DNA from 4 places in the Streptomyces sp. NPDC048566 genome. Region 4 is predicted to be linked to each of the others. Evidence: riboswitches for the same ligand, from Rfam matches in the RefSeq annotation. Region 4 holds a riboswitch; each other region holds the start of a gene.
What was found. A riboswitch is a leader RNA that binds a small molecule or an ion and turns the genes downstream of it on or off. The one in region 4 is predicted to bind thiamine pyrophosphate.
Positions count from the first base shown of each region.

Region 1: another riboswitch for thiamine pyrophosphate. It lies ahead of ACGFS9_RS27675 (purine-cytosine permease family protein); the one in region 4 lies ahead of thiO (glycine oxidase ThiO).
Region 2: another riboswitch for thiamine pyrophosphate. It lies ahead of ACGFS9_RS20745 (thiamine ABC transporter substrate binding subunit); the one in region 4 lies ahead of thiO (glycine oxidase ThiO).
Region 3: another riboswitch for thiamine pyrophosphate. It lies ahead of thiC (phosphomethylpyrimidine synthase ThiC); the one in region 4 lies ahead of thiO (glycine oxidase ThiO).

Region 1 is NZ_JBICWL010000026.1:13,404-21,094, reverse strand. Features, by position in the region: gene ACGFS9_RS27700 (adenosine deaminase) at 1-90, opposite strand, end outside; gene ACGFS9_RS27695 (VOC family protein) at 164-556, opposite strand; gene sph (sphingomyelin phosphodiesterase) at 1,044-2,039, shown strand; gene ACGFS9_RS27685 (aldo/keto reductase) at 2,226-3,152, opposite strand; gene ACGFS9_RS27680 (alpha/beta fold hydrolase) at 3,262-4,083, opposite strand; TPP riboswitch at 4,320-4,414, shown strand; gene ACGFS9_RS27675 (purine-cytosine permease family protein) at 4,406-5,809, shown strand; gene thiD (bifunctional hydroxymethylpyrimidine kinase/phosphomethylpyrimidine kinase) at 5,980-6,777, shown strand; gene gndA (NADP-dependent phosphogluconate dehydrogenase) at 7,005-7,691, shown strand, end outside.
Region 2 is NZ_JBICWL010000013.1:93,427-101,117, forward strand. Features, by position in the region: gene ACGFS9_RS20725 (GntR family transcriptional regulator) at 1-528, opposite strand, end outside; gene ACGFS9_RS20730 (NUDIX hydrolase) at 547-1,014, shown strand; gene ACGFS9_RS20735 (hypothetical protein) at 2,189-2,701, opposite strand; gene rlmN (23S rRNA (adenine(2503)-C(2))-methyltransferase RlmN) at 3,138-4,244, shown strand; TPP riboswitch at 4,284-4,389, shown strand; gene ACGFS9_RS20745 (thiamine ABC transporter substrate binding subunit) at 4,466-5,566, shown strand; gene ACGFS9_RS20750 (ABC transporter permease) at 5,542-7,218, shown strand; gene ACGFS9_RS20755 (ABC transporter ATP-binding protein) at 7,219-7,691, shown strand, end outside.
Region 3 is NZ_JBICWL010000004.1:181,823-189,513, forward strand. Features, by position in the region: gene ACGFS9_RS09695 (VWA domain-containing protein) at 1-1,342, opposite strand, end outside; gene ACGFS9_RS09700 (LysR family transcriptional regulator) at 1,515-2,402, opposite strand; gene ACGFS9_RS09705 (DUF1801 domain-containing protein) at 2,620-2,982, shown strand; gene ACGFS9_RS09710 (VOC family protein) at 2,988-3,374, shown strand; gene thiC (phosphomethylpyrimidine synthase ThiC) at 3,465-5,285, opposite strand; TPP riboswitch at 5,278-5,434, opposite strand; gene ACGFS9_RS09720 (YibE/F family protein) at 5,506-7,167, shown strand; gene ACGFS9_RS09725 (SsgA family sporulation/cell division regulator) at 7,255-7,691, opposite strand, start outside.
Region 4 is NZ_JBICWL010000006.1:69,552-77,242, forward strand. Features, by position in the region: gene ACGFS9_RS12755 (hypothetical protein) at 1-225, opposite strand, end outside; gene metF (methylenetetrahydrofolate reductase [NAD(P)H]) at 281-1,204, opposite strand; gene thiE (thiamine phosphate synthase) at 1,461-2,120, opposite strand; gene ACGFS9_RS12770 (Rv2175c family DNA-binding protein) at 2,209-2,580, opposite strand; gene ACGFS9_RS12775 (NAD(P)/FAD-dependent oxidoreductase) at 2,643-3,890, opposite strand; TPP riboswitch at 4,151-4,263, shown strand; gene thiO (glycine oxidase ThiO) at 4,261-5,439, shown strand; gene thiS (sulfur carrier protein ThiS) at 5,436-5,636, shown strand; gene ACGFS9_RS12790 (thiazole synthase) at 5,640-6,434, shown strand; gene pknB (Stk1 family PASTA domain-containing Ser/Thr kinase) at 6,773-7,691, shown strand, end outside.

The DNA of each region.
Region 1 (7,691 bases), on a different contig from region 4:
GGCCGGGCGCAGACCGCCGTCGAGGTGGTCGTGCAGCACCGCCTTGGGGAGCCGGCGGATGGTGTCGATGTCGATGCGGGACGCGGTCATGTGCGGAGTTCCTCGGCAGGTCGTTCGGAGCGGAAGGAGCGGAGCGGGGAGGTCGGGCGGCGGAGGGCGGGGCTCACTCCGCGGGCTGGAGCAGGTCCCAGCGGTTGCCGTAGAGGTCCTGGAAGACGGCCACGGACCCGTACGGCTCGTGGCGGGGCTCCTCCAGGAAGGTCACGCCGGCGGCGAGCATCCGGGCGTGGTCGCGGGCGAAGTCGTCGGTGTGGAGGAAGAAGCCGACCCGGCCGCCGGTCTGGTCGCCGATCCGGCCGCGCTGCGCGTCGCCGCGGGCGCGGGCGAGCAGCAGCCCGGTCCCACCGCCCGCGCTGCCGGGCTCGACGACGACCCAGCGGGAGCCGTCGGGCCGGGGGGCGTCCTCGGCCAGCCGGAACCCGAGGGCTTCGGTGTAGTGGCGGATCGCCTCGTCGTAGTCGTCCACGACCAGGGTGACCAGTGCGATGCGTCTCATCGGACCTCTCCGGAGTTATACGTAACACGTAGCGTACGGCATCCCGTCAAGTGCTCCGGAACCCCTCCCGTCCGCCACCCTCGCCCCGGCCGCGCGCCGTCGTCTTCCCCGGCACGTGCCCGCTCACCGGCGGGCGGGCCGCCGAGGGCGGTGGGGTGACGGGGGCGGTGGGGTGACGGGGGCGTGCCCGGCCGGGCACGGCCGCTTCGAACGGAGGCACACACACAGAGGCGGCGTCGGCGTCGGCGTCGGCGTCGGCGTCGGCGTCGGCCGAGCATGGCGGGCTGAGCACGCCCGGACGAGCACCGCGCCGTTCCGGTACGAGCTGCTCGGCCGACGCCGCGTCGGCGCGCGGACCGTCCCGGCGGTGGTCGCCGGACGTACTTCTCCTCGACATCCTTTCCCTGCACGGGAGTTACCAGGGGGTAGTCCCGAATGATGGGATGTGCGGCGCCACACCGACCCCCCTCACCCCCAGGGAGCCCCAGTGCCGCACTCCTCACCGCGCCGTGCGCGGTGCGCTGCCGCCCTCGCGTCGTCGCTGACCGCCGCGCTGCTCGTCGGCGCGCCGCCGGCGTCGGCCTCCGCCCCCGCGAGCGGGACGACGCCCTCGCTGAGCGTGCTCACCTACAACGTCTTCCTCATGAGCCGGAGCCTCTATCCGAACTGGGGCCAGCAGCACCGGGCGGCCGAGATCCCGAAGACCTCGTTCTTTCGCGGCAACGACGTCGTGGTGCTGGAGGAGGCCTTCGACAACACGACCTCGGACGCGCTGAAGAGCGCCGCGGCGGCCGAGTACCCGTACCAGACCCCCGTGGTGGGCCGCGGCAGGAGCGGCTGGGACGCCACGGGCGGCGCCTACTCCTCGGCCACACCCGAGGACGGCGGGGTGACCGTCCTGAGCAAGTGGCCGATCCTGCACCGGGAACAGTACGTGTACAAGGACGCCTGCGGCTCGGACTGGTGGTCCGACAAGGGATTCGCCTACGTGGTGCTGGACGTGAACGGCGTGCGGGTGCACGTCGTCGGCACGCACGCCCAGTCGACGGACCCCGGCTGCGGCGCGGGCGAGGCCGCCGCGGTGCGCGCCCGGCAGTTCCGCGCCATCGACGCGTTCCTCGACGCCCGGCACATCCCGGCCGACGAACAGGTGCTGGTGGCGGGCGACATGAACGTCGACTCGCGGAGCGCGGAGTACTCCTCGATGCTCGCGGACGCAGGCCTGGTGGGCGCCGACGAGCGCACCGGGCATCCGTACTCCTTCGACACCCGGGAGAACTCGATCGCGCACGACCGCTATCCGGACGACCCCCGCGAGGATCTCGACCACGTGCTGCACCGGGCCGGTCACGCGCGTCCCGCCGTCTGGAAGAACGAGGTCGTGCAGGAGCGGTGCGCGCCCTGGACGGTGTCGAGCTGGGGCACCGACTACACGTACACGAACCTCTCGGACCACTACCCGCTGAGGGCCTACGCCGGCTGAGCGGGCGGATCGGCCGGTCCCTTCCGCGGGGCCCGGCCGCCGGCTCGTGCGAGGCGCCCCTCGCCGGCCGGCCCGTCGCCGGCGTCCGGCGCCCCGGGAACGGGCAACGGGCACGGGGCACCGGGCACCGGGCAGCCGTGGCTTAGCCCCGCCGCCCGCGTCGGTGCGGCGCGTCCGGGGCCCGCCTCATCGGGTCCCGGACCCGCCGGCCGGGTCCGCCTGCGACGCGTCGAGGCGGGCGAGGTCCTCGTCCGTCAGGCGCAGGGCGCCCGCCGCGATGTTCTCCGCCAGGTGGTCCGGGTCGCCCGTGCCGGGGATCGCGAGCACGTGCGGGCCGCGCCGCAGGGTCCAGGCGATGCGGACCTGCGCGGGGCTCGCGCCGTGCGCCGCCGCGACCGCGCGCACCGCGTCGTCCGTCGGGTCCTCCTTCGGGCCCAGTTCTCCGCCTCGGCCGGCGATGGCGTAGAACGGCACGAAGGCGATGCCGAGTTCGCCGCAGACCCGCAGCAGGTCCTCGTCGGCCTCTGTGGTGCCGCCGAGTCCGTAGCGGTTCTGGACGGCGACCACGGGCGCGATGACGCGGGCCTCCTCCAGGTGGGTGACCGAGACGTCGGACAGGCCGAGGTGCCGGACGAGCCCGGCCTCGCGCAGTTCGGCGAGGGCGCCGAAGTGCTCGGCGACGGACGCCTGCCGCATCCGCCGCAGGTACACGAGGTCCAGGTGGTCACGGCCGAGCTGGCGCAGGTTCTCCTCGACGTGGGCGCGCAGTTGGTCCGGACGGGCCGAGGTCCCCCACTCCCCCGAGTAGTCGCGGAAGGGCCCCACCTTGGTGGCGATGACCAGGTCGTCGGGGTACGGGGCGAGTGCGCTGTTGATGAGTTCGTTGGCGGAGCGCAGCGCGGAGAAGTAGAAGGCCGCGGTGTCGATGTGGTCGACGCCCGACGCGATCGCCGTGCGCAGGACGGTGATCGAGCGGTCCCGCTCGCTGGGCGTGCCGTGGTGGAAGGCCGCGCTGCCGGTCAGCCGCATGGCCCCGAAACCGATGCGGTTGACGGTGAGATCGCCCAGCGTCCAGGTGCCCGCGGCGGCCGCGGTGATCGTCTCTGCGGTCATCGCGGCAGTCTCGCACACGCTCCCGCGGGATGCGCGGGGTCGCCGCCACCGCGGCACGGCCCGCCGGCCGTGGGCGGCGATGCGCGGGCCGGGTCCGCCGGCCCGCGGCTCAGGCCGGGCCGGCCGGCGCGACCCGGGTGGCGAAGGCGGTGAGGTCGGCGAGGACGCGTTCCGGCCGCTCCCAGTGGACGGCGTGGCCCGTGCCCTCGTAGGAGAGGAAGGCCGCTCCGTGCACCGCGTCGAGGATCGTCTGCTGGTCGTCGCGGGTCAGGAACGGGTCCTGTTCCCCCCAGACCACCAGGGTGGGGACCAGGATGCCGCCGAGGGTCGCGCGCAGGTCGGTGTCGCGCAGCGCGTGGGCGGTCTCCCGCCAGACGCGGACGGGGACTTTGACGGCTTCCTCGACCATCGTCTCGGCGAAGCCCCGGGCGAGCGGGCCGGCCGACATCGCGGCGACGAACTCCTCGGCGAACGCGCGGGGCACGGGGTCGGCGAGGCCGTCCAGCCGCTCCGCCCAGGCGTCCGCGGCGGCGTTGCCGGCGAGGGTCGCGGGGACGCCGAGCAGGGCGAGTCCGGCGATGCGGTCGGGGTGGCTGCCCGCGACGATGCGGGCGGCTATGCCTCCGCTGGACGCCCCGACGAGCACGGCCCGCGGGATCTCGGCGGCGTCGAGGAAGGCGACGAGGTCGGCGGCGAAGTCCTCCGGGGCGTAGCCGTCCGGGGGCCGTTCCGCGTCTCCGTGGCCGCGCTGGGTGGGCGCGTACCCGTGCAGGGAGGGCGGCAGCCGGCGCAGCAGCGGCTCGAAGGACCACCAGGAGTCGGCGAGGCCGTGCACGAACACGACCGGGGTGCCGCCGGGGTAGCCGGCCTCCGCGTACGGAAGGGTCGGCCCCTCGCGCAGTCGCGCGGTCTTCAGGGAGATCACGGTCACGGCGCCTGCCTCCTTCCGCCCGGCCACCCGGGTCCGGGAGCCCGGGAACGAGAGAGCGGGCGGCGATCACCTCCGACAGTACCGAGGGGCGGCACACCGCGCGCTGCAGGCGGCCCGGCCGGGTCCGGTGAGGTGTACGGGGGCGGGGCACGGGGTTCCGGGTGGTCCGCGCAGGCGGCCGGAGGGCGCGGGTCCGCCGTGCACGCGAGCCCGGGGATGGGGTTAGTGTGTCCGTCGTACCGGACACGGGGTGCCCCGACCGAGGGCTGAGATCACACCCGTCGAACCTGAACCAGTTCGTACTGGCGGAGGGATGTCTTCCATGCCATCGGCGCATGTTTCCGACGGGCTGCCCGTCGACGCACGGGCGGCCGTCTTCGACGGGGCGATGCCCGCCGCCCCCGGCGACCTGCGGGTGGAGGGCCACGGCATCGGGCCGGTGCCGGAGGCCAACCGGTACGGCGGGCCCTGGCGGCTGTTCACCGTGTGGTTCGCCCCGAACCTGACGATGACGGGTGTGTTCACGGGGACCATCGGCATCGCCCTCGGCCTGGACTTCCGCACCGCTCTGGCGGCCGTGGTCTTCGGGACGGTGGTCGGAGCGCTGCCCACCGCCGTGCTGTGCACCTGGGGCAGCCTCACCGGGATCGGTCAACTCCCCCTGGCACGGCTTGCGTTCGGCAGGGCGGTGGTGCTTCCCGGGCTGTTGCAGTGGGCGTCCTCGGTGGCCTGGGACGCGCTGATCGGGCTGTTCGGCGGGGACGCGCTGGCACGGCTGTGCGGCTGGCCGTTCTGGGTCGGCGTCCTCGTCGTGATGGCCGCGCAGGGTGCGCTCGGCGTCCTCGGCTACGAAGCGGTGCACCGGCTCCAGATCGTGATGACCTTCGTGCTCGCCGTCGCCTTCGCGGTGATCGCGTGGCGCATGCTGGACGGCGTCCACCCCGCCGCGACGGGCTCCGCGCACGGCGCCGACCGGGCGGGCGCCTTCGTGCTCACCAGTACCGTCGCGCTGAGCCTGTCGCTGTCCTGGGCCCCGTACGCGAGTGACTTCAGCCGCTACCTGCCGCGCGCCACCTCGCGCCCCCGGATGTTCTGGTGCACGCTGCTCGGTCTCGTCGCGTCGTTCGTCTCCGTGCAGGTGCTCGGCCTGTGGGGCGCGTCCGTGCTCACCGACCAGACGGCGGCGGGCGTGGAGAGGGTGCTGGGCGGCGGGGCGGCCGGCGCGTTCGGGCTGCTCGCCGTGGCGCTGGCGGCGGTGTGCAGCAACGCGATGAACGACTACAGCGGTTCGCTGGCCCTCCAGACGCTGGGGGTGCGGATGCCGCGCCCGGTGGCCGCCGCCGTGGCCGCGGCGCTCGGTTTCCCGCTCGTCCTGTGGATGCACGCCGCCGACACCGCGGCCCGCTTCCAGAACGTCCTGCTGTTCGTGGGGTACTGGATTCCCGGGTTCGTCGCGGTGGTCGGCGTGGACTGGGCGGCGCGTGCGCGCGAGCGCGGCGGCGCCCCGCCGGACCTCGCCGAGGAGTCGGCCCGGCGTCCTGCCGTGGGGCCGCCGGTACTCGCCTTCGCCGGCGCCTTCGCCGCCGCGGTCCCGTTCATGGACACCGGCCTGTACGTGGGCCCGGTGGCAGCCGCCCTGCACGGCGCCGATCTCTCGTACTACGTGGCGTTCCTCGTCGCCCTCGTCCTCTACGCCCCGCTGCGGTTGCGCCGCCGCCGGGTCTAGGGCGTGTCGCCGACGTCCCTCGTTCGCCCGGAGGGCGGCAGAGGGGGCGCGCGACACGCCCCAGCGCCGGGCCGCGCCGGTCCCGGCACGGCCCCGACCTCCGCCTCGCGCCGGTTCGTCCGCCCCTCGGGCAGGCGGGACCGGTGCCGTACTCCGAGAGGAACACCCTCATGACCACGCCGCCCCGTGTCCTGACGATCGCCGGATCGGACTCCGGCGGAGGCGCCGGGATCCAGGCCGACCTGAAGACGATGCTGGCGCTCGGCGCCCACGGGATGAGCGTGCTCACCGCGGTCACGGCGCAGAACTCCGTGGGTGTGCAGGGTGCCTGGGAGCTGACCGGGGAGTCGGTGCGCGCGCAGTACCGCAGCGTCGTCGACGACATCGGCGTCCAGGCCGTGAAGACCGGCATGCTGGCGTCGCCGTCGCTGGTCTCGACGGTCGCCGAGCTGCTGGCCGACGCGGACGTGCCCGTCGTCGTCGATCCGGTGAGCGTCTCCAAGCACGGGGACAGGCTGCTGGCGGAGGACGCCCTCGACGCGGTGCGGACCCGGCTGCTGCCGAGGGCCACGGTGGCCACCCCGAACCTGGACGAGGTGGCGCAGCTGACGGGCGTGCGGGTGGCCGACGAGGCGGGCATGCTGCGGGCCGCGGGCCGGCTGCTGGCGTACGGCCCGCGCTGGGTGCTGGTCAAGGGCGGTCACCTGCCGGGTCAGGCGGTCGACCTGCTGACCGACGGGACGGCCGAGCACTGGCTGCGGGCGCCGCGTCACGACAACCGGCATACGCACGGCACCGGTTGCACCCTGGCCTCGGCACTCGCGGTGGGCCTCGCCGAGGGCCGCGCGGTGCCGGACGCCGTACGGCGGGCCAAGGAGTACGTCACCGCGGCGATCGCGGCCGGATTCCCGCTCGGCGCCGGTATCGGTCCGGTCGACCACGGATGGGCGCTGCGCCGAAGCCCGTGAACGGGTCCGCGGGTGTCCGCGTCGGCGGCCCGCGCGCACGGGCCGCCGCGTCCCGCGCGGCGGTGTGCCCGCCGCGGTGCCGCCCGGCCCCGACGGCCGCACGTCCGGCGGGACGCGGCCGCGGTGAACAACCCGGCCCCCGCCGTGCGTACTGATCGGCACAGCGACAGTCGTCTGCTCGCCCGTCAGGTACGCGGGGACGCAGATCCGGACCCTAGGAGCACACCATGAAGGCGACCGCGCAGATCGGCGTCACAGGGCTCGCGGTGATGGGCCGCAACCTGGCCCGCAACTTCGCCCGGAACGGCTACACCGTCGCGGTCCACAACCGCACCCCGGCCCGGACCAAGGCGCTGATGGAGGAGTTCGGGCACGAGGGCTCCTTCGTGCCGGCCGAGTCGGCGGCAGACCTCGTCGCGGCGCTGGAGCGCCCCCGCCGGCTGATGATCATGGTGCAGGCCGGTTCGGCCACCGACGCCGTCATCGAGGAGTTCGCGCCGCTCCTGGAGGACGGCGACATGATCATCGACGGCGGCAACGCGCACTTCGCCGACACCCGGCGCCGTGAGCAGTCGCTGCGCGAGCGCGGCATCCACTTCGTCGGCGTGGGCGTGTCGGGCGGCGAGGAGGGCGCGCTGCACGGTCCGAGCATCATGCCGGGCGGGTCCCCGGAGTCGTACGCCTCGCTGGGCCCGATGTTCGAGTCGATCAGCGCCAAGGTGGACGGCGAGCCCTGCGCCACCCACATCGGCACGGACGGCGCGGGCCACTTCGTGAAGATGGTGCACAACGGCATCGAGTACGCCGACATGCAGCTCATCGGCGAGGCCTACGATCTGCTGCGCCGGGTGGGCGGCTACCAGCCCGCGCAGATCGCGGAGATCTTCCGGCGCTGGAACCGGGGCCGCCTGGAC
Region 2 (7,691 bases), on a different contig from region 4:
CTCGGCGAACAGCTCGGGGATGTCCTTCACGACGTCCCACGGCAGGTACGACGTCGCCGTTTCGACGGGCGTGCCGTTGCGGAAGTAGAGCCGTCGCCGGGCGAGCACCTGAGTGCCGGCGGGGACGCCCAGTCGCTCCGCGGCATCCTCCGGGGCCTCCATCGGCCCGATGTAGAGGACGCTCACCTTGGCCGTGGCGCCGGACTGCGCGGACTCGGCGAGATAGGCAGCCTTGCCACCCTGCCGAAGGGAGCGCCGGAAGCGGTCAGAGGACCGATGGCGCACGGGCGGCCGATCCTTCACGATCGATCCCTTGCCGTGCCGTGTTTCGACGAGCCCGCTCGCACGCACCTCGACCATGGCCTTGCGGATCGTGCCGCCTGAAACGCCGTAGCGGTCGATCAGCTCGGACTCACTGGGCACCATGTCGCCAGGCTCGATGACACCGGCCCGGATCTGCTGCACGATTTCGTCGGCGATCTGTACGTAGCGAGGTACGGACCGCTCACCTCCTACTGCTGTTCCCATAGTCCTTCTCTTCCTCCTATGCTCCTGCACATGAGTAACAGTGCCCAGGAAGGCGAGTCAACGCCGCTCCACTCCGTGTCCGTAGCCGGAGTGGTCATCGGCGAAGACGGCCGACTCCTGGCGATCCGCCGTGCGGACAACGGCACTTGGGAACTTCCCGGCGGCGTACTCGAACTCGACGAGACCCCCGAGGCCGGCGTCGCCCGAGAGGTATTCGAGGAGACGGGCATCCACGTCGAGGTGGACCAGCTCACCGGGGTCTACAAGAACACCACCAGGGGCATCGTCGCCCTGGTCTTCCGCTGCAAGCCCTCCGGCGGCACGGAACGCACGTCCAGCGAATCAACCGCGGTCGACTGGCTCACACCCGAAGAGGTCAGCGAACGCATGGCCGAGGTCTTCGCGATCCGGCTCCTGGACGCCTTGGACGGCAACGGGCCTCACGTGCGGAGCCATGACGGCAAGAGCCTGATCGCAGTGCGGTAGAACTTTCCCTACTTCATCAAGCCGGCTGCGCTCCGCTCCGCCGGGCGCGCTCCCGGCTCCGCGCCGGGCGCCGCTCCTGCCTTCGGCCCGCTCCGCCCGCGCTGCGCCGACGCGCGCCCACGGGGCTGGGCGGGGTATCAGCGTGGAGAAGTGGCAACGGTCAGAACAGCCTCCGGCGGGGGCGCTCAGGCTCCGAGATGGCGGGGGCGCCGTTCGCGAGTGCCGGCGGACGGTGGCGTGCGCGGGGGTGCTCCCATCCCGTCTGCCGTCGACCCAGGCAGAGCCGAGCAGACGCGGCCCAGGGCGTCCAGGTCGTTCGTACAGTGGCGCGCTCCACCTGGACGCCCTGAACCACGCCCGCTCCACGGTGTGTGGGCCGACGGCAGACGGGATGGGAGCTGGGGGGATTGAGGTGTGTGGGCTTCTGTACCGGCCGTCACTGAGTCGGGTGACAAGGAATGCTCTTCGCCTGTGAAGAAAGGAGGGCCGAGTCGCAATCGCCTGAGGTCACGTCGTACGCTGACCGTGTGTCTACCGCTATTCGTTCGGATGAGGCGGGGCTGGCCCTCTGGACAGAGGCGCCGTGATCGGTTCCAATAGCACTTCCTCCGGACGGCTTAGTGCACGGCCGTAAGAGCAAAGGGAGAGGGGTGCAAGGCCAGTGGCCCTACACCCCTCAAGGGAAAAACTGACGCTAGATGGCGGCAACCATCAAGCGTCTCGGCTAGGCAGTACGCGCTTGGCTGAGCGTCCGGTAGGCGCACTCGCCCTTACGGCCGATGCACGGCGGAAACGTGGCCCCCGCGTCGTGCGTCGTGGTCACTCCGTACTGGTCCGTGTAGTCACCGTTCGCCGGGACTCGCTGACCGGTCTTCCACTCTCCGTTCGGGCCGATCGGCCCGTGCCTTCGCGTCATGCGAAGGTCTCCTCTCTGTGAGTTGACTTATGAGCGTCGTTGACCTGAGTGCACGGAGGGCCGCGTCCCAACCCGACAACGGCTCCGCTACCTGTTCGTGCGGCAGTGGCTGGTTCGAATTGCGAGTGCCGAACAGCTCGCAGCAGGGAGCCGTGTGCCTTCGCCAGGACGGCACCATTTCCGGGTACGCCGGCCAACCTCACTGCATGGAGTGCGGAGCGGTGTGGGTGCCCCGGTAGCAGTACCGGACGGAGCCACTTAATGGTCCTCGCCCCCTTGGAAAAGCGGGGCCTGACCGTCGGTGGGGCCGTCAGCCTGTGTCACGTCCGTTCGTAGGACCCACGAGCGGTCGGGCATACGGCCCACAAGCCCTACCTTCAGGGCGCGCTGGAAGATCATGTTGATAGCCGATTTCGGCGCCTTCCAGTCCGGGTTGACCCATCCCCGGTTCTGCCACTCTTCGGTGATCTCGGACATCCGCATCGGACGGCCGGCTTCTGTCAGGAGTTGTACGGCCCGTCGCACCGAGGCGGTTACCGCCCCCTCCGCTCCGTGGCCCCGCCTGCGCTTGGCGCGAGGCTCGCTTGAGTCGGCGCCGACGGAGTCGGTCACACGTCCCGCATCCCCCGGCTCAAAGATCTGCTTGAGTCCGTACACGACGGACCGCAGGTTGCGCACGCGCTCCTGTACTTCACGGAGTTCAGTCTCCGCCTCCAGGAGTTGCCGCTGCGCCACCCCCAATGCGTCCCGAAGTGCTTGGTCCTCTGCCATGATCCCGAAGGTTAGCACATCTGAACGCGACGAACGCGTGGCAACTTCTGAACGCTCAACGTGGGAGTCAGCCGAGGATTACCTAACTCAGAGACCTCTTGACCTTGGAATGTAGCAAGCAAAAGTGTCATACAGGAGAAAACAGGCAAATTAATCGAACCGCACGCATCGAACAAACACTCTATGAATCAACGTGGAACTTGGAGTTCGTTGAACGCTGTGGCTAAGTGTTCGAACTGCTGTTGATCATTGGTGCACGTCGGTTGATTGGTCTGACGTCGTACCGTGCGAGCCACAGAAGAAGGACGGACGACCGCCTGGGCCGTCTGTGGGCCGTGCGAGGCGGATCGGCAACGACAGATGGCGACCGCCAGCGACAGGCCCCCAGACCTTGAGCCGCAGGTCACCCGATTGGATCTGCGACACTGGTGGGGTTATGCCGAAGCCCGGAGAACTCACCTTTGTCGCGCCGCGCGGAGCCAAGAAGCCGCCGCGGCACCTCGCCGATCTCACGCCCGCCGAGCGCAAGGAGGCGGTTGCCGCGATCGGTGAGAAGCCGTTTCGCGCCAAGCAGCTCTCACAGCACTACTTCGCCCGGTACGCCCACGACCCCGAGCAGTGGACGGACATCCCGGCCGCCTCGCGCGGAAGGCTCCAGGAGGCGCTGCTTCCGGAGCTGATGACGGTCGTCCGGCACCTGTCCACCGACCAGGACACCACCCGCAAGACGCTGTGGCGGCTCTTCGACGGCACGCTCGTCGAGTCCGTCCTGATGCGCTACCCGGACCGGGTGACCATGTGCATCAGCTCGCAGGCGGGCTGCGGGATGAACTGCCCCTTCTGCGCCACGGGACAGGCCGGGCTCGACCGGAACCTGTCGACCGGCGAGATCGTGCACCAGATCGTCGACGGGATGCGGGCGCTGCGCGACGGCGAGATCCCCGGCGGCCCGGCCCGGCTCAGCAACATCGTCTTCATGGGCATGGGCGAGCCGCTGGCCAACTACAAGCGGGTGGTCGGCGCGATCCGCGCCCTGACCGACCCGGAGCCGGACGGCCTCGGCCTCTCGCAGCGCGGCATCACCGTCTCGACCGTGGGTCTGGTGCCGGCCATCAACCGCTTCGCCGACGAGGGCCTCAAGTGCCGGCTGGCGATCTCCCTGCACGCCCCGGACGACGAGCTGCGCGACACCCTCGTCCCCGTGAACACCCGGTGGAAGGTTCGCGAGGTGCTCGACGCCGGATGGGAGTACGCCGCGAAGTCCGGGCGGCGCCTGTCCATCGAGTACGCCCTGATCCGCGACATCAACGACCAGGCGTGGCGCGGCGACCGGCTCGGCCGGATGCTCAAGGGCAAGCCGGTCCACGTCAACCTCATCCCGCTGAACCCGACCCCGGGGTCGAAGTGGACGGCCTCGCGGCCCGAGGACGAGAAGGCGTTCGTCGCGGCCATCGCGGCCCACGGCGTGCCGGTCACCGTCCGGGACACCCGCGGTCAGGAGATCGACGGGGCGTGCGGTCAGCTCGCCGCGACCGAGCGGTAGTCTGATAACCGTCACGGCCAACCGGCATCAGTCAACTTCATATTCCGACAGGGGAGCGCCACAGCGCTGAGAGTGCGGGACAGACCGCAGACCCTCTGAACCTTGCCCAGGTCATTCTGGGTAGGAAGTTCGGTCATCACTCAAGCTGTTGCGCCCTGCCCGGGAACCGTCAGAGGTCCCGGGCAGGGCCGCGTCTTCTCCTGGTCACCCAGGAGGAATCAGTGAGCACCATCACCAGCAGCAGGCGGCTCGCGGCCACGGCCGTCGGGCTGAGCCTCGTCACCCTGCCCGTGCTGTCGGCGTGCGGCTCGTCCGACGCCGACGCCGGCGCCTCGGGCGGGAAGAAGACCGTCACGCTCGTCACCCACGACTCGTGGGCCGTCTCCAAGAACGTGCTCGCCGACTTCGAGAAGCGGTCCGGGTACACGGTCCGCGTCCTGAAGGACGGCGACGCCGGGCAGGCGGTCAACAAGGCCATCCTGACCAAGGACAACCCGCAGGGCGACGTCTTCTTCGGCGTGGACAACACCCTGCTGAGCCGGGCCCTCGACAACGGGCTGTTCCAGTCCTACGAGGCGAAGGGCTCCGCCGGGATCGCCGACCGGTACCGCGTGGACGGGGACAAGCACCGCGTCACGCCGGTCGACTCGGGCGACATCTGCGTCAACTACGACAAGGCGTACTTCGCGAAGCACCACCTCGCGCCGCCGCGGTCCTTCGACGACCTGGTCAAGCCCGCCTACAAGGACCTCCTCGTCACCGAGAACGCCTCGACCTCCTCGCCCGGCCTCGGCTTCCTGCTCGGCACCGCGGCGCAGTACGGCGACGACGGGTGGCAGGGCTACTGGAAGAAGCTCAAGGCCAACGGCGTGAAGGTCGTGGACGGCTGGGAGCAGGCCTACAACGACGAGTTCTCCGGGTCCGCGGGCGGCCGGAAGGCCAAGGGGGACCGTCCCCTCGTCGTCTCCTACGCCTCGTCGCCGCCCGCCGAGGTCGTCTACGCCGACCCCAGGCCCGACACTGCTCCCACCGGCGTCGTGGACGGCACCTGCTTCCGCCAGGTCGAGTACGCCGGCCTGCTGAGCAACGCCGGGAACAGCGAGGGCGGCAAGGCGCTCCTGGACTTCCTGCTCACCAAGGAGTTCCAGGAGGACATGCCGCTCAACATGTTCGTGTACCCGGTCACCGGCACCGCGCGGGTGCCCGAGGAGTTCACGGAGTTCGGACCGCAGGCCAAGGACCCCCACACGCTGGCTCCCGCGAAGATCGCCGCCGACCGCGACCAGTGGGTCACGTCGTGGACCTCGCTCGTCCTCAAGTAGCCGAGGGCGCCCCGCGCGCGGCCCGCCGGCGGAACGCGGCGCGGCTCGGCCTGATGGCCCTGCCCGTCGCGTTCTTCGCGGTGTTCTTCGCCTATCCCGTGAGCGCGATCGTCGCGCGCGGGCTCCACGGCGACGGTGGCTGGCGGTTCGGCCGCATCGTGGACGTGGCGGCCCGGCCCGACATCCGGCACGTGCTGTGGTTCACCACCTGGCAGGCGCTGGCCTCCACGGCGCTCACCCTGCTGGTCGCGCTGCCCGGCGCCTACGTCCTGGCGCGCCTGGACTTCCCCGGAAAGCAGGTCCTGCGGGCCGTGGTGACCGTGCCCTTCGTCCTGCCGACCGTCGTCGTGGGCACGGCGTTCCTCGCGCTCGTCGGCCGGGGCGGACTCCTCGACGAGCTGTGGGGCGTCCGCCTGGACACCACGGTGTGGGCGATCCTGCTCGCGCACGTCTTCTTCAACTACGCGGTCGTGGTGCGGACCGTGGGCGGCCTCTGGTCGCAGCTCGACCCGCGCCAGGAGGAGGCCGCCCGGATGCTGGGCGCCTCCCGCCTCGCCGCCTGGCGCAGGGTGACGCTCCCGGCCCTCGCCCCGGCCGTGGCCGCCGCCGCCCTCATGGTCTTCCTCTTCACCTTCACCTCGTTCGGCGTGGTGCAGATCCTCGGCGGCCCCGCCTTCTCGACCCTGGAGGTCGAGATCTACCGGCAGACCTCCGAGATCTTCGACCTCGGGACGGCGGCGGTGCTCACCCTCGTGCAGTTCGCGGCGGTCGGGGCGATCCTCGCGGTGCACGCCGCGACCGTCCGCCGCCGCGAGAGCGCGCTGCGGCTGGTGTCCGCGCGGACGACGGCGCGCAGGCCGCGCGGCGCGGGGCAGTGGGCGATGCTCACCGGGGTGCTGGCGAGCATCGCCGTCCTCCTCGTGCTGCCCCTCGCCGTCCTCGTCCAGCGCTCACTGGACGCCCCGGACCTCGGCTACTACCGTGCGCTGGCCCACGACGACGGGGGCACCTTCCTCGTCGCCCCGATCACCGCCGTCGGCAACTCGCTGGAGTACGCCCTCGCCGCCACCGCGATCGCGGTGCTGATCGGCGCCCTGGCCGCGGCGGCGCTGACCCGCCGCGCCGGACGGCTGGTCCGGGGCCTCGACGCGCTGCTGATGCTGCCGCTCGGCGTCTCCGCGGTGACGGTGGGGTTCGGCTTCCTGATCGCCCTGGACGAGCCACCGCTGGACCTGCGGAGCAGCTGGATCCTGGTGCCGCTGGCGCAGGCGCTCGTCGGAGTCCCCTTCGTCGTCCGCACGATGCTGCCCGTGCTGCGGGCGGTCGACGGGCGGCTGCGCGAGGCCGCGGCCGTGCTCGGGGCGTCCCCGTGGCGGGTCTGGCGCGAGGTCGACCTGCCGATGGTGCGCCGCGCCCTGCTGATCGCCGCCGGGTTCGCGTTCGCCGTCTCGCTCGGCGAGTTCGGGGCGACGGTCTTCATCGCGCGGCCCGACAACCCGACGCTGCCGGTCGCGGTGGCCCGGCTGCTGGGGCGCGCCGGCGATCTCAACTACGGCCAGGCGATGGCCCTCTCGACCATCCTGATGGTGGTGTGCGCGGTCGCGCTGCTGCTGCTGGAACGGGTACGCACCGACCGGACCGGGGAGTTCTAGATGCTGCTGAGCCTCAGGGGCGCGACCGTACGACTCGGCGGGCGGGCCGTGCTCGACGCGGTCGACCTCGACGTCGCCGAGCACGAGACCGTGTGCGTCCTCGGGCCGAGCGGCAGCGGCAAGTCCACGCTGCTGCGGGCCGTCGCCGGCCTTCAGCCGCTGGACTCGGGCGGCGTGACGCTGGACGGCCGCGACCAGGCGGGGGTGCCCGCGCACCGGCGGGGCGTCGGCCTGATGTTCCAGGACCACCAGCTGTTCCCGCAGCGGGACGTGGGCGGCAACGTCGCCTTCGGGCTGCGCATGCACGGCACGCCGAAGCGTGAACAGGCGTCCCGGGTGGCGGAGTTGCTCGACCTCGTCGGACTGCCCGGCGCCCGCGACCGGGCCGTCGCCTCGCTCTCCGGGGGCGAGCAGCAGCGCGTCGCGCTGGCCCGCGCGCTCGCTCCGCGGCCCCGCCTGCTGATGCTCGACGA
Region 3 (7,691 bases), on a different contig from region 4:
AGTTGGACCGGCCCAGCCCCACGAACTGCCAGAAGACCGGCTCCTCCACCGCCGCCCGCAGCTCCGTCTCGATCTCCTTGTTGCGGTACACCCCGCCGTCGGAGAAGAACAGCACCAGTGTGGGCGCGGCGGCCGGGTGGTCGCGAACGTACCCCCGGACCTCGGCGATCACCTTCTGTTCCTCGTTCTGGATGCCGACCGCGCGCATGTCCACCTGGCCCGGAAGCAGGCCCTTGCGCGGCTTCTTGCGCCGGAACAGGGTCAGTTCACCGACGCGAACGTGACGCTCCAGCCACTCCGGCAGTTCCCCGAGGACGAGGTCCGGCAGCCGAGCCGGGTTCGAGGCGAAGGTCCACGCCTGCATCTCGCCGTCGTCGTCGAGCTGAGCGGCCACGGCGGCCATCCGCTCCACGACGTCGGCCACGACCCCTTTCGAGTAGAGGAACGACATCGAGCCGGAGGCGTCCAGCACCAGGATGACGCGCGCGGTGACGCCTTCCGCGCCGTGCTTGCGCAGGCTCACGGCCACCTGCTCCTTGCGCAGCGAGAGCCGCTTGCGCATGTCCACCGGCAGCTGCTCCTCGCCCTTGACCAGCCGGGGCCCGGGTCCGCCGGCCGGGGCGGTGACCGCCGGGTTCCGCGGCGGTGTTCCGGCGGACGGCGAGGTGGGAGGCGCCGCGGGGACGGGCGGGGCCGCCGGCGCGGGCCGGGCCGGGACGCCGGACGCGGGTGCGGTCGACGGTGCGGAGGGAGAGATGGCGGGCGTCGGCGAGGATGCCGGCGACGGCCCGGGCCCGGAGGCCCCCGGTTCCTCGTCCACGCTGATCCCGAAGTCGGTCGCGAGGCCCGCGAGGCCGGACGCGTAGCCCTGCCCCACCGCTCGGAACTTCCACGCGCCGGCGCGCCGGTACAGCTCACCCCCGATGAACGCCGTCTCCGTCGTGGCCTCCATCTCGAACACCGCCAGCTCCTCGCCCGTCGCGGCGTCCAGCAGCCGCAGCCGCAGGCCCGTCAACCGGCCGAACGTGCCTCCGTCCGCCGAGGCGCCGAGGAGGACCCGCTCGATCTGCGGCTCCAACGCCGTCAGGTCCACGCCGACCGTGTCCGTCGTCCCGGCGGCCTCCCGCCGCTTGCCCAGATGGCGCACGGCGCCCGAGGCGTGCTGGGGCTGGTTGTAGAAGACGAAGTCGCCGTCGTCCCGCACCCGCCCGTCGGCACCGAGCAGCAGCGCGGAGGCGTCGGCGTCCGGCCCTCCGGGGCTGCCGGACCACCCGAGCTCGACCCGCACCGCCCCGGCGGCGACGGGAAGGTTGCCGCCCTTGCTCATCGATGTCCCTGTCATGCGCCCAGTCTGCCCAGAGAATCCGGGACCGGGGCCGAACAGGTGCCATCTCCGCACAGACGGCCCCGCCGATCCGGCGAGGGCGCGTCGGAACCGGCTCCGCCCGGGAGCGACCCGTCGCCCGGCCGCTTGGCGAAGGTGCGGTCACCGCGTCACGGGGTGGTGTGCGCACTCAGCGCCGTTCGGTCGCGTCGGTGGCCGCGCGCACGAACGCGCGCACGCGCTCGGTGGTGTTGCTCTCCTTCCAGATCAGCCCCCGCTCGATCGGTGCCGCGTCGCTGAAGGGCACGTAGGCGATGTCGGGCCGCGGGTAGTACCGCCGGGAGTGCTCCCCGACCGGGAGGACGCCCCGGCCCATCGCGACGAGGGTGAGCATCTGCGAGAACGACTCGCCCACCGGTCCCTTCGGAACGGGTCTGCCGGAGGGCGTGTGGTCCGGGGTACGGTCCCGTTTGAACCCCGCCGAGGTCACCTGCGGGTACTGGACCACGGGGTGATCGGCGAGCACTTCCACGGACAGCTCCTCCTCGTGCGCGAGGGGGTGCCCGGCCGCCACGGCGAGGACCCGTCTCTCCCGCAGCAGCACGGGTCCGCAGGCCATTCCGTCGAACGGGTACGAGGCGAGCAGGAGGTCGATCGAGTCGTCCAGCAGACTGGCCCGCGAGTCGGCCAGCTGCACCTCCCGCACCTCCACCCGGCAGCCGGGGTGCCGCTCACCGAACAGGGCGACAGCCCGGAGCAGTGCCGGAGCGGTCCACTCGCCGAGGAAGGCCACCCGCAGTTCCCCGGTGACTCCGCGACCGGCCCGCATCGCCCGATCCACCGCCTCGTCCATCGCCGCGACCAGGGGCGCGAGGTCGTCGGCCAGTCCGCGCCCGATCGCGGTGAGCCGGACGGAGCGGCTGTTGCGTTCGAACAGCGCGCCGCCCAGCCGCCGCTCCAGCTTTTTGATCACCTGGCTGACGCGTCCGGTCGTGATGCGCAGCCGCTCGGCGGTACGGCCGAAATGCAGCTCCTCGGCCAGCGTCAGGAAGGCCTCGATCTCCAGTCGCTCCAGCACAGCCCCTCCGGCGTTGAATCCGACTCAACGGTCGTATACCGATCATGCCTTGATGACACTCCCCGGACAGCGGATCGTGGAAGACGTCACCACGGCCCGCCGGACCGTCCGCGGCCGGGCTGCTCCGGCCTCCCCCGCACCGTCACACCCTCCCGACCGGCACCTCCCGGGAACACTCCCGCCGCGGCCCTCACCGGCCCGAACCGAACGGAACCCCATGTCTGCCTCGGAGATCACCTCCTACCTGGACACCCTCGACCACCCGCTGCGCGACATCGGCGAGCGGATCGTCACGGTCGTCGAATCGGTCCTGCCCGCCGCCTCGGGCGCCGTGTGGCACGGGCATCCCGTCTGGAGCCTCGGCGACAAACCCGGCCGGACCCCGGTCTGCCTGCTCAAGGCCCACACGTCCTCCGTCACCTTCGGCCTCTGGCGCGGCCGGGACGTGAGCGATCCGTCGGGCCGGCTCGTGCCCGGGGCCCGCCGGATGGCCTCGGTGAAACTCGGCCGCGCCGACGAGGTCGACGCCGCCCTCTTCGCCGAGTGGCTGCGCCTCGCGGTGGCCCTGGAGGCGGCATGACCCCCGTGCGCGTGAAGGCCTTCGACCACCTGGTCCTCACCGTCGAGGACGTCGAACGGTCCCTGGAGTTCTACGTCGGGCTGCTGGGCCTGGAGCCGGTGCGCGTCACCGAGTGGCGCCTCGGGCAGGCCCCGTTCCCGTCGGTGCGGGTCACCGGGGAGACCATCATCGATCTCGTCGCCGGAGTCCGCGCGGGGACCAACGTCGACCACATCTGCCTCGCCGTGGAGCCGCTCGACTGGGACGAGGTGATCGCCGCCGGCACCTTCACCGTGGTCGACGGTCCCGGCCCGCGCTTCGGCGCGCGCGGTACGGCCACCTCGCTGTACGTGCGCGACCCGGACGGCAACACCGTGGAGCTTCGCTGGTATCCGCAGGACAGCCCGGCATGACCGCCCGCGCCGCCCGCCCCGGCCGGGGCGCATCCGCCCCGGGCGCGGTCCGGGCAGGCTCACCTCCCCGGACCGCGCCCCGCGACCGGGTCAGTCGGCCAACGGCAGGTAGACCCGGTTGCCCGCCGCCGCGAACTCGCGCGACTTCTGGAGCATGCCCTCGGAGATCTCCTCCGCCGACGCACCCTCGGCGGTGTCCCCGCCGAACCGCTCGTTGATGCTCTGGCTGATCTTCATGGAGCAGAACTTCGGACCGCACATGGAGCAGAAGTGGGCCGTCTTGGCCGGCTCGGCGGGCAGCGTCTCGTCGTGGAACTCCCGTGCCGTGTCCGGGTCGAGGGCCAGATTGAACTGGTCCTCCCACCGGAACTCGAAGCGGGCGTCGGACAACGCGTCGTCCCAGTCCTGAGCACCGGGGTGGCCCTTGGCGAGATCGGCCGCGTGAGCGGCGATCTTGTACGTGATGACCCCGGTCTTGACGTCGTCACGGTTGGGCAGGCCCAGGTGCTCCTTGGGCGTCACGTAGCAGAGCATGGCGGTGCCCCACCAAGCGATCATGGCGGCACCGATACCGGAGGTGATGTGGTCGTACGCGGGCGCGACGTCGGTGGTCAGCGGGCCGAGCGTATAGAACGGAGCTTCATCGCAGATCTCCTGCTGAAGGTCGATGTTCTCCTTGATCTTGTGCATCGGGACGTGTCCCGGGCCTTCGATCATCGTCTGTACGTGGAAACGCTTCGCGACCGTGTTGAGTTCCCCGAGTGTCCTCAACTCGGCGAACTGCGCGGCGTCGTTGGCGTCCGCGATGGATCCGGGCCGCAGGCCGTCGCCGAGGGAGTACGTGACGTCGTACGCGGCGAGGATCTCGCAGAGTTCCTCGAAGTTCTCGTACAGGAACGACTCCTTGTGGTGCGCCAGGCACCAGGCGGCCATGATCGAACCGCCGCGCGAGACGATGCCGGTCTTGCGGTTCGCGGTGAGCGGCACGTACGCCAGGCGGACACCCGCGTGGACCGTCATGTAGTCCACACCCTGTTCGGCCTGCTCGACGACCGTGTCCTTGTAGATCTCCCAGGTGAGTTCCTCGGCCCGGCCGTCGACCTTCTCCAACGCCTGGTACAGCGGGACCGTTCCGATGGGCACGGGGGAATTGCGCAGCACCCACTCGCGCGTGGTGTGGATGTTGCGCCCGGTGGACAGGTCCATGACGGTGTCGGCGCCCCATCGGGTCGCCCAGGTCATCTTCTCGACCTCCTCCTCGATGGAGGAGGTGACGGCCGAATTGCCGATGTTGGCGTTGACCTTCACCAGGAACCGCTTGCCGATGATCATCGGCTCGATCTCGGGGTGGTTGACGTTGGCGGGCAGCACCGCCCGGCCTGCGGCGATCTCCGCCCGGACGATCTCGGGCTCGACGTTCTCCCGGACCGCCACGAACTCCATCTCCGGAGTGATCTCGCCGCGTCGCGCGTACGCGAGCTGCGTGACCGCCTGCCCCGAGCGCCCTCGCCGCGGCAGCCGGGGACGCCCGGGAAAGACGGCGTCGAGATTGCGCAGACCGCCCCGCGGCGCGGTGTGCTTGATTCCGTCGTCCTCGGGACGAACGGGTCGGCCCGCGTACTCCTCCGTGTCGCCGCGAGCGATGATCCAGTTCTCCCGCACCGGCGCCAGGCCCCGGCGCACATCGGTGTCGATGGACGGATCGGTGTACGGGCCGGAGGTGTCGTACAGCGTCACGGACTGCCCGTTCGTCAGGTGAACCTGACGGACCGGCACCCGCAGGTCGGGCCGCGAACCCTCGACGTACGCCTTGTGCCAGCCGATGGACTTCCCTGCCTCCTCGCCTCCGGACGGCGACGTGGCACCGTCCGACTGGCTGGAGGCAGGCGTGTTGACGTCCTTGATGGTCATGAGACCTACTCCCTACGCCGGCATTACCCGGTAACAGGTTCGGCGGTCGACGCAGCGGCTTCCGTTCACCGATGTTTCATGTGAAACATCGCGAAGACGGAGGTCAGCGCCCTCTCAGCCCGGTGCTCCGAGCTCCCGCGTGTACAAAGGTGCCACCACGCTAGCGTCATATCTGGCGCGGTGAACAGGGGGCCCTTGCCGTTCTTGCGATGATCGGTCGGTGACAACGACCCAGCAGCCCTCGTTCCCACCGTCCGAGCCGCCGCGCCGTCGAGGCGCCGGCGACGGCCGTGGACATGGTCCCGGTGCCGGTCAGGGGCATGGGCCGGGGTCCGCGTACGGCCACCGGCACGACACCGGGCAGGGAACGGCTCATGACCCCGCGGTCGGCGGCGGGAACGGCGGCCTCCTCGACGACAAGCCCGGTCCCGGACCGTACGACGGCCGCGGACCGGGCCAGGGCGGTGCACCGGGCCCCGGTGACGGTCACGGACCGGTCTCCGGTGGCGGACACGGGCAGGGCCCGGGTGACGGCCGGGGGCGCGGGTCGGGGGGCGGACACGGGCACGGCCCGAGCGGTGGACACGGCCACACGCACAGCCACGGCCCCGCAGCGCCCGTATCGATGCGTCTGCGCAGGGTCATCGCCGCGGTTCTGATCCCTTTCGCGGCCGCTGTCGCCGTGGGACTCGTGGTGTTGTGGCCCGGTGGCGCCCCGGCCCACGAGCGCACCGGTGTCGGTTTCGACCGGCAGACGCAGAACGCGACCGTCACGAAGGTCGTCGAGGTGGACTGCGCCTCCGTGAACGCCTCCGGGGGGACCCCGGGCGGTGACACCTCCGCACCGGAAGGCTCCTTGGGCCGGCAGCAGGCGAAGGGTGCGTGCAAGCGGGCGACCATCCGGATCGGTTCCGGAAAGGACACGGGCCGCACGTTCACCGAGATCGTCCAGCCGGACCAGTCACGGCAGTTGCACCGCGGCGAGAAGGTCATCGTCGCCTACGAGCCCTCTGCCCCCGAGAACCTCCAGTACTCGGTGACCGACGCGAACCGCCGGCTGCCCCTCTCCCTGCTCGCCGGCCTGTTCGCCGTGGTCGTCGTGGTGGTGGGCCGGATGCGGGGCATCATGGCGCTGATCGCCCTCGCCATCAGTTTCCTGATCCTGAACTTCTTCATCCTCCCCGCGATCCTTCAGGGGTCGAACCCGCTGATCGTGGCGGTCGTCGGCTCCAGCGCGATCATGCTGATCGCCCTCTACCTGTGTCACGGACTGTCGGCCCGGACCTCGGTGGCGGTGGTCGGCACGCTCCTGTCGCTGCTGCTGATCGGCATCCTCGGCTCGGTCTTCATCGACTGGGCCTTCCTGACCGGCAACACGGACGACAGCACCGGGCTGATCCACGGCCTGTACCCGGCCATCGACATGAGCGGTCTGCTGCTGGCCGGTGTCATCATCGGTTCGCTCGGTGTGCTCGACGACGTGACGGTGACACAGACGTCCGCGGTCTGGGAACTGCACGAGGCGAATCCCACCATGGGATGGCGCGGTCTCTATCGAGCGGGAATCCGGATCGGCCGGGACCACATCGCCTCGGTGGTCAACACCCTCGTCCTGGCCTACGCGGGCGCCGCGCTGCCGCTGCTGCTGCTGTTCTCGATCGCGCAGAGCAGCGTGGGCACGGTCGCCAACAGCGAACTCGTCGCCGAGGAGATCGTGCGCACGCTCGTGGGGTCGATCGGTCTGGTCGCCGCCGTGCCCGTGACGACCGCACTGGCCGCTCTGGTGGTCGCGGCCGACCGCACGGGAGGCCCGGCCGCCCCGCAACCGGCTGCGTCCGGGTCACCCGCGAAGAGCGGAAAGGGACGGCGGCGCAAACGCTGACCCCTGGTGGACAGGCCCGCGCGACCCTGCGGCGTTCACCGCGGAACCGCTGCCGCGGCAGCGTCACGGCGGTCGGGTCGCAGGCTCTCAGCCCGCGCTCTGCTCCTCGGCGAGGATGCGGTCGAGGGCCTCGTCCAGGCTGGTGCCGAAGCCGTCGAGGGACCGCTCCTGGCCCAGCGGCACGAGCCGGTCGGTCCGGTCGAGGAACGCCACGATCGGAGCCGTACCCGACCGGAACAGGGCATGGTCGGAACCGACCTGAAGGCGGATCAGCACCTCACCGAGCGTGTCCGGGTCGGCCGGCGCGATGTGCACGTCGCCGTCACCGCAGGCCCGGCCCACCCCGTCGATCAGCAGCTCCCGTCCGAACGCCCAGGTCACCGGCGCGTCACCGGGCAGATGGAAGGTCAGCCGCACGGCGTAGGGATCGCAGGTCTCGTAGCGCAGCTCCACCGGGATGCGGAAGGAGAGCTCCTCCGACACGAGGAAGCTCATCATGACCTCTGCCTGCACCGACTCGCGCA
Region 4 (7,691 bases):
GCCCTTGCGGAAGGAGAGGGTCACGTACGTCTGGCCGACGGTGAAGGCGATCGCGCCGAGGCCGATGACGACGACGGAGTGCATCAGGACGCCGAGGACGACACCGAGGAAGCCGACGAAGGCGAGCAGCCGGAACCTCAGGCGCGCCTTGTACTGCAGGAGGACCTCGCCGAGCAGCCACAGCGCGACGATGCCGAACGCAAGATAGAGGACCGTCAAGCCCATGTACGCCCCTCTCCCAGTGGCCGCACGCAGTCTGTCGTACGCGGGTGCGACCGGTCTAGGCCTGCTGTGGGTGGTGCAGGCCCAGATTCTCGTAGATCTCCAGTGTCGCCGTGGAGTTGTTCAGCGTGATGAAGTGCAGTCCGGGGACCCCTTCGTCCAACAGCCTCGCACAGAACTCCGTCGCGAACTCGATGCCAATGGAGCGTACAGCGGCCGGATCGTCTTTGACTGTGAGGATCCGCTCCTTCAGGACGTCCGGGAAGGAGGCGTTGGACAGCTTCGGCAGCCGCTCCAGCATCCGCACGCTCGTCACGGGCATGATCTCCGGGATGACCGGCGTCTCGCAGCCCGCGGCGGCGACGCGGTCGCGCAGCCTCAGGTAGGACTCCGGCCGGAAGAACATCTGGGTGATGGCGTAGTCGGCGCCCGCGCGGCACTTGTCGACGAAGTGGGAGACGTCCACGTCCCAGTGCGCGGACCGGGGGTGCATCTCGGGGAAGGCGGCGACGCCGACGCAGAAGTCACCCGACTCCTTGATGAGGCGCACGAGTTCGGCGGCGTAGGTCAGGCCCTTGGGGTGTGCCACCCACTCGCCCATCGGGTCGCCCGGCGGGTCGCCGCGCACGGCGAGCATGTTGCGGATGCCGGCGTCCGCGTACTGGCCGATGATGTTGCGCAGTTCCGCGACCGAGTGGTCGACGGCCGTCAGGTGGGCGACCGGGGTGAGCGTCGTGTCGAGCACGATCTGCTCGGTCTCCTTGACCGTGCCGGCCCGGGTGGAGCCGCCGGCCCCGTAGGTCACCGAGACGAAGTCGGGGGCCACGGCCTCGACCCGCCGCAGGGCGTTCCACAGGTTCCGCTCGCCCTTCGGGGTCTTGGGCGCGGAGAACTCGAACGAGCAGGTCTGTTTGCCGGTCGCGAGCATGTCGCGCACCGTTCGCGCGCGATCAGTCCTGGTGGAGGCAGATCCGAGGGCCATAGTCGCAGGTTAGCCAGCGGGGGCCGGTCCCCCAACCGAACCGATGGGATTTGTCCCATCTGTCGGCTTCTTGTCCACCCCTCGGACAGCCGGGCCGTTCCCGGCCGGCGGTCACCCCCCGTTCCCGGCCGGGAGCGGGCCGCGACGCCGGCCGAGGCGAGGCCGGCGGGCCGGCGCCTCCCGGACGGCCCGACGGCCTCGCGGGCCGCCGCCGTACGCCCGCCGCGGGAGGGACGGAGCCCGGTGGGAGACGGTCCTACGCGGCGCGCAGCCGCTTGGCGAACTCGGCGGCCGCGGCGCCCGGGTCCTCCGCCTCGGTGATGGCCCGGACCACGACGACCCGGCGGGCGCCCGCTTCGAGGACCTCGTCGAGGCGGCCGAGGTCGATGCCGCCGATCGCGAACCAGGGGCGGTCGGTGCCGAGGCCGGCGGCGTGCCGGACGAGACCGAGGCCGGGGGCGTGCCGGCCGGGCTTGGTGGGGGTGGGCCAGCAGGGGCCGGTGCAGAAGTAGTCCACGCCGTCCTGGGCGGCGGCGGCCTCGGCCTCCGGACCCGCGTGGGTGGAGCGGCCGATCAGCACCCCGTCGCCGACGATCGCGCGGGCGGCGGGGACGGGCAGGTCGCCCTGGCCGAGGTGCAGCACGTCGGCGCCCGCCGCGTGGGCCACGTCGGCCCGGTCGTTGACCGCGAGGAGCTTGCCGTGGCGGGCGCAGGCGTCGGCGAGGACCCGCAGGTGCTCCAGCTCCTGGGCCGCCTCCATGCCCTTGTCGCGCAACTGCACGATGTCCACGCCGCTCGCGAGGACCGTGTCGGCGAACTCGGCGAGGTCGCCCTGGCGCCTGCGGGCGTCGGTGCAGAGGTAGACGCGGGCGTCGGCGAGGCGGGCGCGGGCGGAAGTGGCGGCTGCTGCGGGCATGCGTGGGTCCCCCGTGGTCGGTGCGCGGGGAGCGCGGCGGCCGGGTGCCCGGCCGCCGCGCTCGCCGCGCCGAATCGTCTCGAACAGGTCAGACGGCGAGCGCCTGGGCGCGGCGCTTCACCTCCGTGCCGCGATTCTCGCTCAGCGCCTGCGCGGGGGTGCCGGGCAGGGTGGGGTCGGGGGTGAAGAGCCATTCGAGGGCCTCTTCGTCGGTGAAGCCGTCGTCCCGCAGGAGCGTCAGGGTGCCGGACAGGCCCTTGACGACCTTCTGCTCGTTCCCGTCGATGAAGGCGGCGGGGACGTGCAGCGCGCGGTTCTCACCACGGCGTACGGCGATCAGCTGGCCGTCCTTGACCAGCTGCCGGACGCGGGTCACCTCGACGCCGAACTGCTCGGCGATGTCGGGGAGGGTGAGCCAGGCGGGGACGAGAGCATCGATCTTTGCGTCAATCTCGGTCACGGGACAAGCCTGCCATCCCGGACCGACAGTCGGAAGCCGAGGGCGTCCGACCCGGGACGGGCTCAGGCGGGCGGGGTCTGCGCGGTGGCCGTCTTCAGCGGCCTCGACGGGTCCGCGAGCAGCGGCGCGTCCATGAGGGCCCCCGCCTCGATGAGCCGCCGGCCCTGCGCCAGATCCCTCGGGCGGCCCACCGCCAGCAGGGCGACCAGGCGTGTCCCGCGCAGCCAGCACACCGACCAGGCGGCGCCCGCGGGGTCGCCCCGCCACACCAGCTCGTCGGCGGGCGTGTGGTGGCCGACGTACTGCACGAAACGACCGAACTGCTCGGACCAGAAGTAGGGCACCGGGTCGTAGGCGGCGGGCGTCGCTCCCACGATGTTGGCGGCGACGGTGCGGGGCCCCTGGAGCGCGTTGTCCCAGTGGTGGACCAGGAGGCGGTCCTCGTAGCGTCCGGACGGGAAGGAGGCGCAGTCGCCGACGGCGTACACGTCCGGCAGCGAGGTGCGCAGGTGGGCGTCGGCGAGGATCTCCCGGTCGGCTCCGAGGGCGATGCCGGAGCCGGCGATCCAGCCGGTCGCGGGCCGCGCGCCGATCCCGACGACCACGGCGCCCGCGGGCACCCGGGAGCCGTCGTCCAGCACCACGGCCCCCGGCTCGACGCGCTCCACGCGGGTGCGCGTGCGCAGCGTGGCCCCGCTGTCGGCGTACCAGGCGGCCATCGGGGCGGCCACCTCGGCGGGCAGCACGGCGGCCAGCGGCCGGTCGGCGGCCTCGACGACGGTCACCGCGCAGCCCGCCTCACGCGCCGCGGTGGCGAACTCGGCGCCGATCCAGCCCGCTCCGACGACCACGATGCCCTGCCGGCCCAGCAGGACGGGGCGCAGCCGTTCGGCGTCGTCCAGCGTGCGCAGCAGGTGCACTCCCGGCAGTCCCTCCGCGCCGGGGAGACGGATGGGTTCGGCGCCGGTCGCCACGACCAGGACGTCGTAGGGGACGGGCCCCGCGGCGGTGTCGAGTTCGTGGTCCGCGGCGCGCACGCCGAGGGCCTCCAGGCCGAGCCGCAGCTCGATGTCGAGGGCCGCGAAGTCGACGTCGAGGGCCGCGCCGTCCGCCGTGCCGAGCAGGACCGCCTTGGACAGCGGCGGCCGGTCGTAGGGCTGGTGGGGCTCCGCTCCGATCAGCGTGACGGTGCCGGTGAACCCCTGTTCGCGCAGGGCGACCGCCGTCTGCACCCCGGCCATGCCCGCGCCCACCACCACGACCCGCCGCGCGGTGGACCCCTGCGCCTTCGCCTGCGTCTGCTCGCTCACCAGATCACCATAGACACCTGACGTTGCGTCAGTCATCGCTCACGTCCGGTGATCCGCCGCACAGCGGCCGGCGGAAAAGGCGCCCCCGCGGACGGCGGCCGCTCCCGGCCGCCGGGCACGGCCGGCGGCCGGACGCGGCGGACACCCGGACCGCCCCCGCGCCGAGGGCCCGCTCCGCCGCGGAGCACGGAGCCGTCCGCCCGGGCGCCGGGCCGAGGCTCCCTTACCGGCTCGCGGGGCGCGGGCTAGGGTGGCGGACGCAAAGCACTCGCGGGAGCCCGGCGCAACGGGCTGAGAGGGAGGCTGGGGCGGCCTCCGACCGTACGAACCTGATCCGGGTCATGCCGGCGAAGGGAGGGGCTGGACGCCCATGTCGCCTACACACTCGTCCACACGACCGTCCGACGTCCTCGTCATCGGGGGCGGGATCATCGGCCTGGTCACGGCCTGGCGGGCCGCGCAGCGCGGACTCGCCACCGCGCTCGTCGATCCCGAGCCCGGCGGTGGGGCCGCGCAGGTCGCGGCCGGGATGCTCGCCGCCGTCACCGAACTGCACTACGGCGAGGAGACCCTGCTCGGGCTCAACCTCGCCTCGGCGCGCCGCTACCCGGAGTTCGTCGCCGAGCTCACCGAGGCGAGCGGCCGGGACCCGGGCCACCGGCAGTGCGGCACCCTGGCGGTCGCGCTGGACGCCGACGACCGCGCCCACCTGCGGGACCTGCACGCGCTGCAGAGCCGCTGCGGACTGGCGTCGCAGTGGCTGACAGGCCGGGAGTGCCGCCGCCTGGAGCCGATGCTCGCCCCCGGGGTGCGCGGCGGCCTGCGGGTCGACGGCGACCACCAGATCGACCCGCGGCGCCTCGCCGCGGCCCTGCTCACGGCGTGCGAGCGGGCCGGGGTGCGCCTGCACCGGACCTGGGCGCAGCGGCTGACCGTCGACCGCGACCGGGCCACCGGGGTGGTGACCGCCGACGGCACGGCGCTCGGCGCGGGCCGGGTGGTGCTCGCGGCCGGAAGCCTGAGCGGCCGGCTGGAAGGCGTCCCGGCCGACGTCCTGCCGCCGGTCCGTCCGGTGAAGGGCCAGGTGCTCCGGCTGGCGGTGCCGCGCGACCGCCCGCCGCTGCTGAACCGCACGGTGCGGGCCGTGGTCCGCGGCAGCCACGTCTACCTGGTGCCGCGGGAGAACGGCGAGCTCGTCGTGGGCGCGACCAGCGAGGAACTGGGCTGGGACACGACGGTGACGGCGGGCGGCGTGTACGAGCTGCTGCGCGACGCCCACGAGCTGGTCCCCGGGATCACCGAGCTGCCGCTCACCGAGACCCGCGCGGGCCTGCGCCCCGGCTCCCCCGACAACGCGCCGCTGCTCGGCCCCACCGCACTGGAGGGTCTGCTGCTGGCCACCGGCCACTTCCGCAACGGGGTGCTGCTCACCCCGGTCACCGGCGACGTGCTGGCGCACGTCCTGACCACCGGCGAACTCCCCGCCGAAGCCCGCCCGTTCTCCCCCCGGCGCTTCGGCGCCTCCGCCCTCTCGGAGCAGCCCGCATGAACATCGTCGTCAACGGAGAGCGGCGGCGGATCGCCGCCGGGACCGCTCTCGACGCCCTCGTCGCGACCCTCACCCCGGCGCCCTCGGGGGTGGCCGCCGCCCTGAACGAGACCGTCGTCCCCCGCGGACGGTGGTCGTCCACGGCGCTGGCCGAGGGCGACCGCGTCGAGGTCCTCACCGCCGTACAAGGAGGCTGACCGATGGCCGACGACCCCTTCCTCCTCGGAGGCGGCAGCTACACCTCCCGGCTCGTCATGGGCACGGGCGGGGCGCCCAGCCTCGACGTGCTGGAGCGCGCCCTGGTGGCGTCCGGCACGGAGCTGACGACCGTCGCGATGCGGCGGGTGGACCCGTCCGTGCACGGTTCGGTGCTGTCGGTGCTGGACCGGCTCGGCATCCGCGTGCTGCCGAACACGGCCGGCTGCCACACCGCCGGCGAGGCCGTCCTCACCGCACGCCTCGCGCGCGAGGCGCTCGGCACCGACCTGGTCAAACTGGAGGTCATCGCCGACGAGCGCACCCTGCTACCCGATCCGGTGGAGCTGCTCGACGCGGCGGAGACCCTCGTCGACGACGGCTTCACCGTGCTGCCCTACACCAACGACGACCCGGTGCTCGCCCGCAAGCTGGAGGACGTGGGCTGCGCGGCGGTCATGCCCCTCGGCTCGCCCATCGGCTCCGGGCTGGGCATCCGCAACCCGCACAACTTCGAGCTGATCGTCGAGCGCGCGCGGGTACCGGTGATTCTGGACGCCGGGGCCGGTACGGCCTCGGACGCGGCGCTCGCGATGGAGCTGGGCTGCGCGGGCGTGATGCTCGCCTCGGCGGTGACGCGCGCCCAGGAGCCGGTGCTGATGGCGGAGGCGATGCGGCACGCGGTGGAGGGTGGCCGGCTGGCCCGGCGGGCGGGGCGCATCCCGCGCCGGCACTTCGCCTCCGCCTCCTCCCCCACCGAGGGCCGGGCGGACCTGGACCCGGAGCGGCCGGCCTTCTGACCGGGGCGACGGCCCGCGCGGCGGCGCCCCTCTCGGCGGGCGCGGGCGGGCCGGGCCCGTCCCGCGCCGTGGGGGGACGCGCCTCCCCGAACGGGGCCGGCGCGGGCGGGCGCCGCCGTCGCGGGCGGGGGCCGCCGTCGCGGGCGGGGGCCGCGGCGGTCGCGAACCGGGTCCGCGACCGGGGCGTCGGGGCCCGGCGGAGCGGGTGCGAGCGGGGCGGGCGCGGGCGGGCGGGCCGGTCGGCGGCGGTGCGTCGCGCGTCACAGGTCGGTCGCAGTCGTGCCCCGGTATCGGCCGAACGGGCCGGTCCGACAGTGGCGGCTCGTAGACTCACCTGCGTGGATACGACCCTTCAGGACCCGCTTGTCGGACACGTGCTCGACGGCCGCTACCGCGTCGACGCACGGATCGCGGTGGGCGGGATGGCCACGGTCTACCGGGCCCTGGACATCCGCCTCGACCGCGTGGTCGCGCTCAAGGTGATGCACCCGGCGCTGGCCGCGGACGGCTCCTTCGTCGACCGGTTCATCCGGGAGGCCAAGTCGGTGGCGCGGCTCGCGCACCCGAACGTGGTGCAGGTCTTCGACCAGGGGACGGACGGGTCGTACGTCTACCTGGCCATGGAGTACATCGCCGGCTGCACCCTGCGCGACGTGCTGCGCGAGCGCGGCGCGCTCCAGCCGCGCGCGGCGCTCGACATCCTGGAGCCGGTGCTCGCCGCGCTCGGCGCCGCGCACCGCGCCGGGTTCGTGCACCGCGACATGAAGCCGGAGAACGTCCTCATCGGGGACGACGGCCGGGTCAAGGTCGCCGACTTCGGCCTGGTGCGCGGGGTGGACACCGTGACGAGCACGACGGGCGCCGTCCTCGGCACCGTCTCCTACCTGGCGCCGGAGCAGATCGAGCACGGGACCGCCGACCCCCGCGTCGACGTGTACGCCTGCGGGGTCGTCCTGCACGAGATGCTCACCGGAGCCAAGCCGCACACCGGGGACTCCCCCGCCCAGGTCCTCTACCAGCACCTCCACGCGGACGTTCCCCCGCCCTCGGCCAGGGTGCCGGGCATGGCGCACGACCTGGACCGGCTGGTCACCGGCTCCACCGCCCGCACCCCGCAGGTGCGTCCCGCCGACGCGGTGGCGCTGCTCGGCCTGGTCCTGGAGACCCGCTCGGCGCTGACGGACGAGCAGCTCGACGCCGTCCCGCCGGGCGCGCTCTCCGCGGGCCACGACAACGCCGGCGACCGGACGAGCGTGA